4 regions of the Neobacillus solisequens genome follow, and region 1 is predicted to be linked to each of the others. Evidence: riboswitches for the same ligand, from Rfam matches in the RefSeq annotation. Region 1 holds a riboswitch; each other region holds the start of a gene.

Region 1 (3,150 bases):
CGATAAATAGTCCTATCCCGACTGAAATAGATTCCTTTAATGAAGCAGGTATCGCTTCGGATAATATGGTTGAAAGTTTGGTAAAGGCCACTAAAATGAAGAGAATACCAGATAGGACAACGGCTCCTAAAGCTTCCATATAATTTAGGCCCATTGAACCAACAATGGTATACGTAAATAATGCATTGATTCCCATGCCGGGAACAAGGATCAGCGGTGCGTTTGCCATAAACGCGACTAATAGACAGCCAACTAATGAAGAAAGTACGGTTGCAATGATTCCTGCTTCAAGCGGGATACCTGCATCCTCGAGGATTTTTGCATTAACGGCAATGATGTAAACAATGGAAAAAAATGATGTTAGTCCTGCAATTACCTCCTTTTTCACATTCGTTTGATGATACTTAAGTTTGAATACTCCTCTCATAATGTTAATCACACTTTCGCGTAACGCCCTCTCCCACCCGCATTAAGTCCAAGACTAATGCCGGGGAATATTATAACACAGAAATGAAAGAAGACAAGATTGATAAGTTTGATAAAGTAAACTATAAAATTCCAAATAGTTTCAAGTTAGGCTGGGTATCACTAATCCTGGCCCCTATTATTGTACCAGGAAAACTATGGAGACAAGTGCTAAAGGATGAAAAAGTAAACCCTGAAATCTATGACATATATGAACAATTTTTGAGAGAGGTATATGGGAAGGTCAAGTCTATTAAAGCGCAAAATAAATGATTTAAGGCAGATTCAGGAGCAAAACAGAAAGAAGTTAAAGCTGAAAGCTCAATACCTATCTAATCAATTAGAATAAAAAACTAAAAATGAGAGTCCGTAAAGAGGGACTCTCATTTTTGCTATGATTAATCAGCAGTATTTGCTGACTCTGTTGTATCTCCAGTCGTCGTTGTTTGTGAACTGTCTCCTGTGGTTTGAGTGCCACTATTGTCAGATTCGCTGGTGGTACCTGATGTGGTTGTGCCTTGTTGTTCACCGTTATCATCTGGTTGAGTAGTAGTAGTTTCAGTCCCTTGGTTATCGTCACTATCTCCAGTTTGCGTTGTTGTACCGGAAGTTGTTCCAGTAGTTGTCGTTGTTGTTGGCTTGTTAGCGGCTGCTTGTGCGGCCAATGTTTGAACTTGCGTTATTTCGTTAGTAGCAAGGGCCTGAAGAGTCTTAGATTTCTCAGCTAATATAGCCAGTTCATCTGCAGATACTTTTTTATTCTTTTTATAATTAGCTAGTTGCTTGTCTACTGCTCGAAGCTTATTAAGCTCTGCGTTTAGCTTACCTTTAAAGCTGTTATATGCGTCTGAAGCAGCCTTTTTGGTTAAAACCTTGTCTGTTGTGCCGTCAGAATCTACCTTAAAATAGCTATTAACTGCAATAATAATTTTATTAATAGAATCCTCACTTGAATGAAGCTGTTTTTCCAGCGATTTCCCTACTGATGATTTAATAGTTCCTTTTGTCGTGCTGTGTCCTTTTGTAGCCGTTTTCCCTGGGCTCTTCGTAGTTACTGTTACAGGTTTTCCATGACTTTGATCTGGTCCTTTTGCACTAGCTAATGAAGCACCGCTAAGTACTAATGACGAAACTAATAAACCTGCTGAAATCTTTGAAACTAGTTGTTTTTTCATAACCTTTCCTCCTTATGGTTAGGGCAGCTCGGCTGGCATAGATTTACTCCTTAGCCCCTTTAAGCTTTGTGACACCAGGTTTCCCGTGGCTGTACCTTTATGTCGATTTTAATCGAAATTGCTTAAAGAGTAAATTTAATTTTTAGGGAAAAAGGGATTTTCATTAATTTTTCATAAATCATTGCAAAAAAGCCTCCATCCAATTAAGGATGAGGCTCTCATCGTAATATTCTAGTAATAACGTTTCCGTCTAAAGATCCCTTTAATCAATCGGATAATAATTAAAATAATCATGATATCTAAAAGCATCCCGAACATGGAAAATCCATAAGAATTTCCGTAATAATGGCCGCCGAAAGGATGGAGCATGCTTCCGATAAATGTCCCTGCTCCAAATGCTGCTGCATGGCTCCAAAAGCCACCTCGTTTTGTGGAATAGGATCCTTTATAGGATGACCCTGATTTACTGCTAAAAGGTGATTTAAATCCTGAGTAAGATTTTGTTGTAGAATGCGATCCAAATGAAGAACTATGGCTAAAGGAACTAGAGCCCTTGCTGAATCCTTTTGCTTCCGTCATCCCAGGTGCAACTAAACTAAACAGCAAAACGAAGGCAATGATTAATTTTTTCATCTATAATTCTCCCATACTTTATTGAAATGAAAAGCTATAACCTATTTACGCTTTGGTTTAAAAAAAGTTTCAAAAAGCGTCGTGGTACGTTTTTCCAAAAGTTAAAAACAAAACAGGTTGCCTTAATGGGAATCAGCAACTTGTTTTGACTTAAATGTCCACAACTTGTTCAGAAGAAAATTAAAGATGACATTAAAACTTGTGGCGGCTATTTGGGCCATTATTTTTGAAATCCCCCATAGGTCGATTAAAACAAAGAGGAATAGAAGGTTAAGTAATAGAGAGAACATATTTACCATCATAAATTTCAAAGCTTGATGCGTGTTTCTTTGCTGTTTAAACACGAAAGATGAACTAAACACATAACCATTCAAAAGTCCTGCACAGTAGGAAATTGTACTTGCAAGCAGGTATTGAACTTCAAGCGTTATAAAAATATAATAGACAACTAACGAAATGGATGTATTGGCAACCCCAACCAAACAGAATTTAATAAATTGCCAGTATTTCTGGGCAGATGGAGCAATTATAGAAATTATGGAGTGCTTTATAAACAAAGAACGAGAATTATTTTTCATCAACTTCTACCTCTTTAAAAGCATACTAACATATTTAGTATGGTTGCCTTCCGAGGTTATATTCTATTTTTTTGTAAAAAAGGTCGAAATTTGTTGTATTTTTACTTTTTTTTGTTGTTTTTTATAATAGTCATAATATACTAAAGATACAGAAGTGTTATAGGTAAAAATATCTGAATATTGACAATTATATACCAACGGGAAAAACTATGGAGGAAATGACATTGAAAAGTATTCAATCTAAATTATTGGTACCGCTCATTTTATTTTTCCTGATCGGCTGCGTCATATTATCGTTT
Region 2 (3,150 bases), on a different contig from region 1:
CATCGGTGATGACCTTATCAAAACGAGCTGCGACATTATCCATTCGCAAATTGACCAAGAAGATGTACTTTTCCGTTATGGCGGCGATGAATTTATTGTTATTTTTTACCAAAAACAAATGGAACAGGTCCAGCAGGTGTGGGCTACCATCCAGTGTCACTTCCAAAATCTAAACAATACAAAAGAAAAACCATACACCATTTCTGCCAGCTATGGTCTTTACCATTACAAGCCTGGAACAGTTATTTCTTTAGATGAAATTTTGGAAATTGCCGATCGGGAAATGTATAAAAATAAAGCCATTCATAAAAATAAGCTTACTTCGGTGCCTGTCATCAATAGTAAATAAGCTTAAACCAATACAAATTATATTGGAAACCCATTTCAAACTGTTAAAACTTAACGCACTTAGAGTTATAACTACAAAACTAAAAAACAATTAAATTCCAAAAATTGATATATCCATTCCCCTATTTTTTTGTTATTATAATTTGTGATTGTAAATTTTTGTTTAAAGTCTGGAGGATTTGTCGAATGCGGACGAAGAAAAAAAGCAAGAAATGGCTAAAGATAACGGGTGTTATTCTATTGATTTTGGTTATTGCTGGCGGCGCGTATGCCTTTAGTGTATATAAGTCTTTTAAAAATGCGGTTGAGACGATGCATCAGCCAGTCGATCGGGAACAAACAGTAAAGCGTGATAATCCAGTAAACTTCGCAAATAAGGATCCATTTTCCGTCTTACTGCTTGGCGTCGATGAGCGCAAAGGCGATAGAGGGCGATCAGATACCATCATTGTATTGACAGTGAATCCTCAAAAAAATTCTGTGAAAATGTTAAGTATTCCGCGTGACACACGTACTGAAATAGTTGGAAAAGGTACACAGGATAAAATTAACCATGCCTACGCTTTTGGAGGCGTGCCAATGTCCATGGATACCGTTGAGAAGTTCCTTGATATTCCAATTGATTATTATGTTCAAGTAAACATGGAAGGCTTTAAAGATATTGTTAATGCCGTTGGCGGTGTAACAGTGCAAAACGACCTTGATTTTACACAAAATGGCCACCATTTTCCAAAGGGTGAAGTCAGCCTGAATGGTGAAGAAGCATTAGCCTTCACAAGAATGAGACATGAAGACCCAAGGGGCGATTTTGGCCGTCAAATTAGACAGCGTGAAATTATCCAAGCGGTCATTAATGAAGGTAAAAGCCTAAGTACTTTAACTAAATTTTCTAATATCTTCACAGCACTTGGCAACAATGTTAAAACAAACCTGACGTTTGACCAAATGGTAGATATCCAAAAAAATTATAAAGATACAAGCAGCAACATCGAGCAAATGTCGGTTAAAGAAACAGGCACAAGAATCAATAATATCTATTACGGACTCGTTTCAGATGAGGAAAAAGCACGAATCCAAAGTGAATTAAAAACACAGCTTGACTTAAATTAACTTTTAAAAAACTGATTGGCGAGTAGATCCCAATCAGTTTTTTTTCAGGACGTTCTAATAGTAAATAGTGGAATACTCCTATTTTTATCGTCCACTCATTCATTTTTTTGTTATAATAATGATAACAATCAATCTTCACCGATAAAGGCAAACTTATTGAAAAATAAGGACGCAAAGCTACGGGCCTACCGCGAATCGCTACGGCAGCCGGGCTACCGAAGCAACTAGTTAGTAAGATGGACCTAGTTTCTTCAGGTTCATCTTTTTTATTCATCCTGCTACAAACTATATAGCTACTAACATGATTAAGGGGGGACTAACTATGAGGACTGCATTGATTGTCGATGACTCTGCCTTTATGCGGAATATCGTCAGAAAAACAATTGAGCAGCATTTCCATGTGATTGCAGAGGGCTGTGATGGACGTGAGGCGATTTCTCTTTACAAAAAATTCTTACCCGATGTTGTCTTGCTCGATTTAACGATGCCACATGTTGACGGATTGCTGGCCCTAAGAGAAATTATGAATATCAATCCCCTTGCCAAAGTCGTTGTCTTTTCTGCCTGGGGAACCAAATTTACCATTATGGAGGCCATTCAATTGGGCGCGAAGGATTTTATTATGAAACCTCACTTTGAACAATTATTGCCTGCATTGAGGAAGCTTTTTATAGAGGAAAAAATAATTTGACCAGTATTCGCTCTCCTTTTAATAACCTTGATTCGACCCACCGCAACAATATGGGTCTTTTATCACAAATTAAGGAGGGCGAATACAAAGATCTTTTACATAAGAAATCTTAGAAACAACGAACTATTCTCGGTAATGTGAATGGCGTTGACCATTGCAGATCAGAAAATTAAGTACTTTTAAGATGGTTAGTTTTTTTCCCAGTTACATTTTTCGACAATTACAGTGTAATAGGTCCTAAATCTATGGTATAATTCTTTTAAATCTCTGGACGGTGACGCATCTATGAAAAATAATAGGCTTTTACTACTATTCCTTATCCCGCCCATTCTCAGTCTACTCGGCAAGCCTGACCATTATATTCATCATGCCCTTTGGGCACTTTATCTTATCCCTCCCACTTTAATCGTATTACTTAAAGGTGTTAATTACAGCATTTTATCAATTTGTACTAGTTCGTTATTATTCTTGACAGTTGAGATCATAAAAACGGGCAAAGTCGACCTACATACGTTTATCTCATTTCTTGAACTGATTATCGTCAATATTGTTTTTAATATCTTTGTAAGCACAATTTCAAAACAGAATAGTCAAAAGCGACAGGAATTAATTCAGACACGAAAGCTATTAGACAGTATCCTGAACAACGTTGATATCTCCATTTGGTCGTTAACACCTAATAAGGACCATCTATTTTCAAGAGGAAAAGAGAAAATTTACGGCTCCCTTACGGCCGAGCAGTTAAATGAAGAAGGTCTTTGGAGAAAATCCATCCACCCGGATGATCTGCCACTTGCCGACGAAATAGACAGCAAATGGGAAGTTTTAGAAGATTATGAATATGAATACCGAATTGTCCAACCTAATGGCACAGTTCGCTGGATTCGGGATCGCGCATTTCCTGTCATCGATGAGGATGGTGCCCTTGTTCGTTATGATGGAACCAACATCGATATTACAGCTCAAAAGGAATTGGAGTTTCACTTAAAGGAATCGGAAGA
Region 3 (3,150 bases), on a different contig from region 1:
CAATTTGCCCAGTTTCCTCAGCAATCGGGATAAACTCGGCCGGTGAAATCCATCCCAAGTCTGGGTGCTTCCAACGTAATAGGGCTTCTACACCTTTTATTTTTCTCGATTTCATTTCAATAATTGGCTGATAATACACCTCAAGCTGTTTTTTATCAATGGCTTTTCTTAGTCCATTCTCAAGCTGTATTTTGCGGGAATTCTTTTGATTCAATTCTTCATTAATAAATTTATAATTGTTTCGCCCTCTTCCTTTTGCCAAATACATGGCTACATCAGCGTTTTTATGAATCGCTTCTGCAGTATTTCCATCTTCGGGATATAAACTAATCCCAATACTTGGAGTTATAGCTACCTCATGTTCACCTATAACAAAAGGCTCGGAAAATTGCCGAATAATGGTTTTAGCCTCATATTCACATTTATTCCTGTCCGCATCAGGAAGAATAATAATAAATTCATCCCCGCCCAACCGATAAATATGATCACGCTCTCCTATAGTACCTTTTAGCTTTTCGGCAGATTTTTTTAAGACTTGATCTCCAAATAGATGCCCCAGGGAATCATTTATATTTTTAAAACGGTCCAAATCAATTAATAGAAATCCAACAATACGATTGTTTTCACTTGCCATCTCCATTATTTGGTCCAGATCCTCATTAAAGCTTGCCCGATTATTTAAGCCGGTTAATTGATCGAAATAGGCCAAAATTTGGTATTCACTCATGATGGTTTCACTTCTTTTAATAATAAAAATCTGCCTGGTCAGAATGATGGGAAAGATAATGGATAACCCAAAACTTAATAGGTTGACATGCCATTGATAGCTTTGAAGCTCCAAAATAATTAGAAATAGAACACTGACCATTGGAAAAAGAGACTCTTTGGCTTCAGGAGGTTTTTCAAGCTCCCATTTAAGTTCGGAGGATTGATCCTCCGCATATAGTCCAACCAGACCGATGACCATTATTGCTAGTAAATATAAAACATCAACCACATTTCCTGGAATATATGTATGGTGTGATAATTGAAATACATAAATGGTATCGGCAATAATTTGAATAAAAAATCCAATCGTAAGTGGGAAGATGGGAAATTTCTCATTATGATGCTGCGATAGTTGAAATAGTAATATGGTAATAAACAAAATCGTTAAATCAGTTAACGGTAAAGCCACAGCGAGAAAAGTCGCTAGGAAAGATTGACTAACAGCCCCCAATATAGGCTTAATTAAGTAATGAATACTAATCACCGTGGCACTTATCATGAAAATAAAAATATTAAATAAATGTGGATTTTTCAAAAAAGGGCCACTCCACAATTTCGTTTTATACATTAATGCAATGGAGTAAAAGATATAGCCCGCTTGCCATATAAACGAAGTGAATAAAGGAAAGTCGGTTTTTCCGGTAGTTACCTGGACAAAGAGGTAAACAAAATTGGACACTACAATCAGGAAGGATCCGATACAAAGTAGCATCCAAAAATATTTGCTTTTATCTGATATTTTCCGATAGGCTTTAAAGAGCCAAATACCGCTTAGGATTCCTCCAAATATAGGAAAAACTGCTACACCTATCGCCCTCAACGATTCAATATCTTTAAAAATCAGCGTCCAGCAAAAGTATAAAAAATTGGTCAGTAATAAGGCGATTAATGCTGCTCGTCCAGATGTAATCATCGTAATCCCTCACGTTATAAGTATGTACGTACGTTCACAATCATTTTTTCAAAAACAAAAAGAGCTATTTCCACTTTGGAAATATCTCTTCGGTTTGCAAAAGTTAACCCTTCGGTAACTCAGCCACCATAGGTTATCCCGTAGGTCTGCAGTTTTGCGTCCTCATCTTTCAATGAGTTTGCCCTGATCAAATATATTTTATTTTAACATTGATATATAGAATAATATAGTGTTTTTTAGTATACAAGTATGGTATTTATTAGTTCATAATACCTAATTTCCGCCACATGTACTAATGGTAAATACAACCATATAACCTTTGAAGTTTATATTAAAAAAACTTGTCACCCGCTTCTTTACGAGCAGGTGACAAGCCTTTACTTCTAATCATTTTGTTGCTGTTTCACTTTATTCCTCTTCAAAGGAATCACAATTCTAGTCAGCAGTTCGCTTTCTTCTACTTCGCCGGGAGAATTATAATAATATTCATAGTAGACATCGCTTCTTTCATATCCATGGTCGGCAATCCAATTGATGATTTCCTGATAGGCGGACTCCATTTCGGAATAGGGCCCCTTATACATGTAGGAAGCTACCTTACCAGGAGGAATCAGACCTGCCCTTATTTTGTCACGGTCTGGGAACAAACCAGCTACCGGGAAACCTACCTCTACCTCAACATTCTGGATATCCATGTTATAGTAGGCTGCATAAGGAGCACCAATCGGACCTTCTCCAAGCTCATTCAAATATGAGGTTATTTGCATGAAGCTTTCACCAATCAATTTTGGCAGCAGATCCATTGTCGTTTTTACCCTAATCGTTAATACAGGCTGAATCATTTGTTCAAGCAGCTCAATATTGGCCATTATTATTTCCCCCTTTTTCAAAAAACTTTGCTCATTTCTGAACAAGTTGGATTACCAAAATCTACTTTTTTGAAAAATCTATGGGAGCAAGGGATAAAAATACTTTTTGCGAGTCATATTTTACCAGTCACTTATATTTATAGTATAAAACAAAAAAAGGCACATGAAAAGGGCAACACCTAATCTTGGTAGTTGCCCCCTTCCTAATGCTCTTGTACCTGTACATCGATCCATTTCCGTACACTATTAATAAAACACACCCGCGTGCATTTTTTCAAATCGGCTTTGGTGAGAATTTTTTCATGGATTTTCCCAGATTTAATTAGCCTATTCCGATAGGTTCCTGCAAGAAGGCCACTTTCCACTGGAGGCGTCCAATACTGACCATCCATTTCTATGACAATATTCCCATTAGTGAATTCAGTCAGCTCCCCGCTCTCATTCCACAGTAACACATCAAAAACATCTTTCGGCTTATTCTGCTGAAAGTCAGAATAAATCATTCGGTTCGTTGTTTTATGATATAAAAAAGGAGAATTTTTATCGATAGGGTGTTTAGCCACCATGACCTGCAACGGTTCATCCATTGGCATAATAGAC
Region 4 (3,150 bases), on a different contig from region 1:
CCTCAGCCTGGCCTCCAATCGGGAGCGATGATCATGCAGTATGTAGCTGCCTCATTAGTTTCGGAAAATAAGACATTGGCACATCCGGCAAGTGTTGATTCTATTCCATCATCCGCTAACCAGGAAGACCATGTCAGCATGGGAACAATCGCTTCAAGACACGCTTATCAAATCATCCAGAATGCCAGAAGGGTGCTGGCCATAGAGTTAATTTGTGCAATGGAAGCAACAGAGTACCGTGGCGTTGAGAAAATGGCTACTCATACAAAGAAATTCTATGAAGAGGGGCGGAATCAAGTTCCTTCCATCAAACAAGACCGTGTGTTTTCGAAGGATATTGAAAAAATGGCAGAATGGCTAAAAACAACAGATATATCGAAATTTATTAGAAGTTTAAGTATGGAAAAAGGTCTGCATTAATGAAAGAAAGGCGTGAATGAGAACTCACGCCTTTTAGTCTTTTTGATCGAAATAGCGGGCAGTATCGCCTCGCTCCTCATCTTCCGCCAGTCTATTTTTAAACGCTTCTTGAGTGACAATTAATTCCTCATCGCCAATGGCTTCTTTTACATGCTTTTCTACCATGCTGTTTTGAGGAAACTCACCAGGATGGTTTTTATTCTTGTGGCCGAAATGCTCTCCGCGTCCCACATTCAACACTCCTTTCGTTGCTTCCTCTGTAGCATTCCCGAAATGAATGATAATTATGATTAATACCTATTGGGCTTGATTTGGTATAATAACAATGTAGAAAAGGTGAAAAGGAGGCTGAAACGCATGGATTTGTTTCATATTCTCTCAGAAGACCGCATCAAGAAGGCTTATCGGGATGGTGAGTTTGATAACCTACCTGGGTATGGAAAACCATTGGAACTAGAGGATTTATCCTACATTCCCGAAGAATTGCGCATGGCCTATAAATTATTGAAGAATGCCGGTTTCACCGAAGAAGAGAATCATTTGCGGCAAGAAATGATGACCATTGAAGATTTAATGAAAAGGTGCGACGACAATATTGAAAAAGCCGAAATGCAAAAGAAATTAAATGAAAAACTTTTACGCTTTAATCAATTAATGTCGAAACGTAGGGGACATACAAATTCTGCGATTTTTAAAAATTACCAGTTAAAAATTCAAGATAAATTAAAATAAAACAAGCTGTGTGAAGTTTACTCTTCACCGGCTTTTTCTTCTTGTTTAGCCGGTTTGCACAATCGATCCAGTGCAAACCCGGCAAAGACGATAAAGGCAATTGGAATTGAAAAGTTTAGAATGTGAATAACCGTCATATTCATTACTTCCCACCTTTTGAATATTCACAATATTGATTATATAATGGTTATATTATATTCGAATTGTCATAAAATAGACAAAATTTAAAATGTATAAAAATGGAATTGCTAATGTAGAAATTTGGAATAATTTGTGGTACGATAATTTGAAATATATGACAAAATATAACAAATTGCTAAGAAAGGGCTAGATATAATAAACATATTCATAAATTCGCATGCATAATTACCTATAAAAGCTATCTGAAAATATAATTCTTTAGATATTCGAAATAACCAGTAAAAGGCAAACCTGTCGAAAGACTGGGACGCAAAGCCGAGGATCTAAGGTATGTAGTTACTATGATGGCCGGGCTGCCTGGAATACGAAAGATGTATTTTGGGAGAGGATACAATGAATGTTACGGTTGGAGATTTGGAAACAGTTGACAAAGAATGGCTAGCACTCATCCTAGAAGCGAAAGAAATAGGAATCTCGATTGAGGAAATAAGGGAATTTTTATCTCAAAATGGAATGGCCTAACCGACATAAGTACACCTAACCGGCTTAAGTACATAGAAAAGCATCCTGCAAGGCGTTGCGGGATGCTTTTTCCATTTTAGTTATTTTTGTTTCTCCATTTTGTGAACTCTAGAAACTCACGGAATTGATCTTTGGAGACACCAGAGTTCATGGCATCTTTTACTAAGTTCATCCAGTCATGATCTAGCTCCGATTTATCTATTTGCTCATGGATTAAATGTTCAATGGGAATGTTTAATACACTGGCAATTTTCTCTAGAAATTGAATGGAAGGATTTTTTTGTAAATTTCTTTCCAAAGAACTTAAATAAGACTTTGCAACTCCTGCTTGTTCGGCAAGCTCAGATAGTGACATCTTCTTTTCAAGCCTATATTGTTTTACGCGGTCACCAATCATAAATCTCACCCACCTATAATGTTAGTAAATAGTAGTAGTAATTTTATTTTATCAAATCGAATAAAAAAGTACCATATTAAGAACGTTTGAATGTTACAAAAATGTGAACATTAGTATTGATTATTTTAATTAGAAAGTTTTTTGAAAAAAACAACCACAAGCGTTAATATTAAAAGTGTTACCCATTGTATCAGAAAGTATAATTTTTATGATACACACATTCATCTGTTCTTTACATAAAAATAAACTAAAAGGCAGGGAAGAGAATGATTGTTTTAAAATCTGCGAGAGAAATCGAAGCAATGAAAAAATCAGGGGAAATACTGGCTGCTTGTCATAAAGAAATTGCCAAAATGATTAAACCAGGGATTAGTACTTGGGAGATTGATCAATTTGTTGAACAGTTTCTGAGTCAGAACGGTGCAACCCCTGAGCAAAAAGGATATAAGGGCTATGAATATGCCACCTGTGCCAGTATAAATGATGAAATCTGTCACGGCTTTCCGAGAAAGGAACCTTTAAATGAAGGGGATATTGTGACGGTTGATATGGTGGTGAATTACAATGGTGCCTTGGCAGATTCTGCATGGTCTTATGCAGTTGGAAAGGTGTCTGAGGAAACTGATCACCTGCTGCGTGTGACAAAAGAGGCCCTTTATCGTGGAATTTCACAAGCTGTACCAGGTAATCGAATTGGTGATATTGGTCATGCAATCCAAACCTATGTAGAGAGCGAAGGATTTTCAGTTGTGCGAGACTTCATTGGTCATGGGATTGGTTCAGTCATTCATGAAAAGCCGGATGTTCCACATTACGGACTGCCGGGAAAAGGTGCCAGGATTAAAGAAGGCATGGTTTTCACGATTGAACCAATGGTGAATATCGGCATGTTCTACACTAAAATGGATTTGAATGGATGGACGGCACGGACGGTTGAT

The links. A riboswitch is a leader RNA that binds a small molecule or an ion and turns the genes downstream of it on or off. The one in region 1 is predicted to bind cyclic di-GMP.
Region 2: linked by a shared signal. The riboswitch ahead of ACI3K6_RS07405 (response regulator) and the one ahead of ACI3K6_RS08635 (hypothetical protein) in region 1 are both predicted to bind cyclic di-GMP.
Region 3: linked by a shared signal. The riboswitch ahead of ACI3K6_RS16520 (EAL domain-containing protein) and the one ahead of ACI3K6_RS08635 (hypothetical protein) in region 1 are both predicted to bind cyclic di-GMP.
Region 4: linked by a shared signal. The riboswitch ahead of ACI3K6_RS12430 (anti-repressor SinI family protein) and the one ahead of ACI3K6_RS08635 (hypothetical protein) in region 1 are both predicted to bind cyclic di-GMP.

Annotation. Positions count from the first base shown of each region.
Region 1 covers NZ_JBKFGJ010000006.1:226,536-229,685, reverse strand. The annotation lists gene ACI3K6_RS08640 (NCS2 family permease) at 1-427, opposite strand, end outside; gene ACI3K6_RS08635 (hypothetical protein) at 864-1,640, opposite strand; cyclic di-GMP riboswitch class I at 1,660-1,746, opposite strand; gene ACI3K6_RS08630 (hypothetical protein) at 1,872-2,273, opposite strand; gene ACI3K6_RS08625 (GtrA family protein) at 2,396-2,851, opposite strand; gene ACI3K6_RS08620 (methyl-accepting chemotaxis protein) at 3,076-3,150, shown strand, end outside.
Region 2 covers NZ_JBKFGJ010000005.1:77,315-80,464, forward strand. The annotation lists gene ACI3K6_RS07395 (GGDEF domain-containing protein) at 1-349, shown strand, start outside; gene tagU (polyisoprenyl-teichoic acid--peptidoglycan teichoic acid transferase TagU) at 535-1,458, shown strand; cyclic di-GMP riboswitch class I at 1,595-1,678, shown strand; gene ACI3K6_RS07405 (response regulator) at 1,781-2,149, shown strand; gene ACI3K6_RS07410 (sensor domain-containing protein) at 2,435-3,150, shown strand, end outside.
Region 3 covers NZ_JBKFGJ010000017.1:147,179-150,328, reverse strand. The annotation lists gene ACI3K6_RS16520 (EAL domain-containing protein) at 1-1,681, opposite strand, end outside; cyclic di-GMP riboswitch class I at 1,792-1,874, opposite strand; gene ACI3K6_RS16515 (GyrI-like domain-containing protein) at 2,065-2,550, opposite strand; gene pabB (aminodeoxychorismate synthase component I) at 2,754-3,150, opposite strand, start outside.
Region 4 covers NZ_JBKFGJ010000011.1:202,979-206,128, reverse strand. The annotation lists gene hutH (histidine ammonia-lyase) at 1-420, shown strand, start outside; gene ACI3K6_RS12445 (hypothetical protein) at 454-651, opposite strand; gene ACI3K6_RS12440 (DnaJ family domain-containing protein) at 778-1,152, shown strand; gene ACI3K6_RS12435 (hypothetical protein) at 1,170-1,295, opposite strand; cyclic di-GMP riboswitch class I at 1,568-1,654, shown strand; gene ACI3K6_RS12430 (anti-repressor SinI family protein) at 1,687-1,815, shown strand; gene ACI3K6_RS12425 (helix-turn-helix domain-containing protein) at 1,892-2,212, opposite strand; gene map (type I methionyl aminopeptidase) at 2,479-3,150, shown strand, end outside.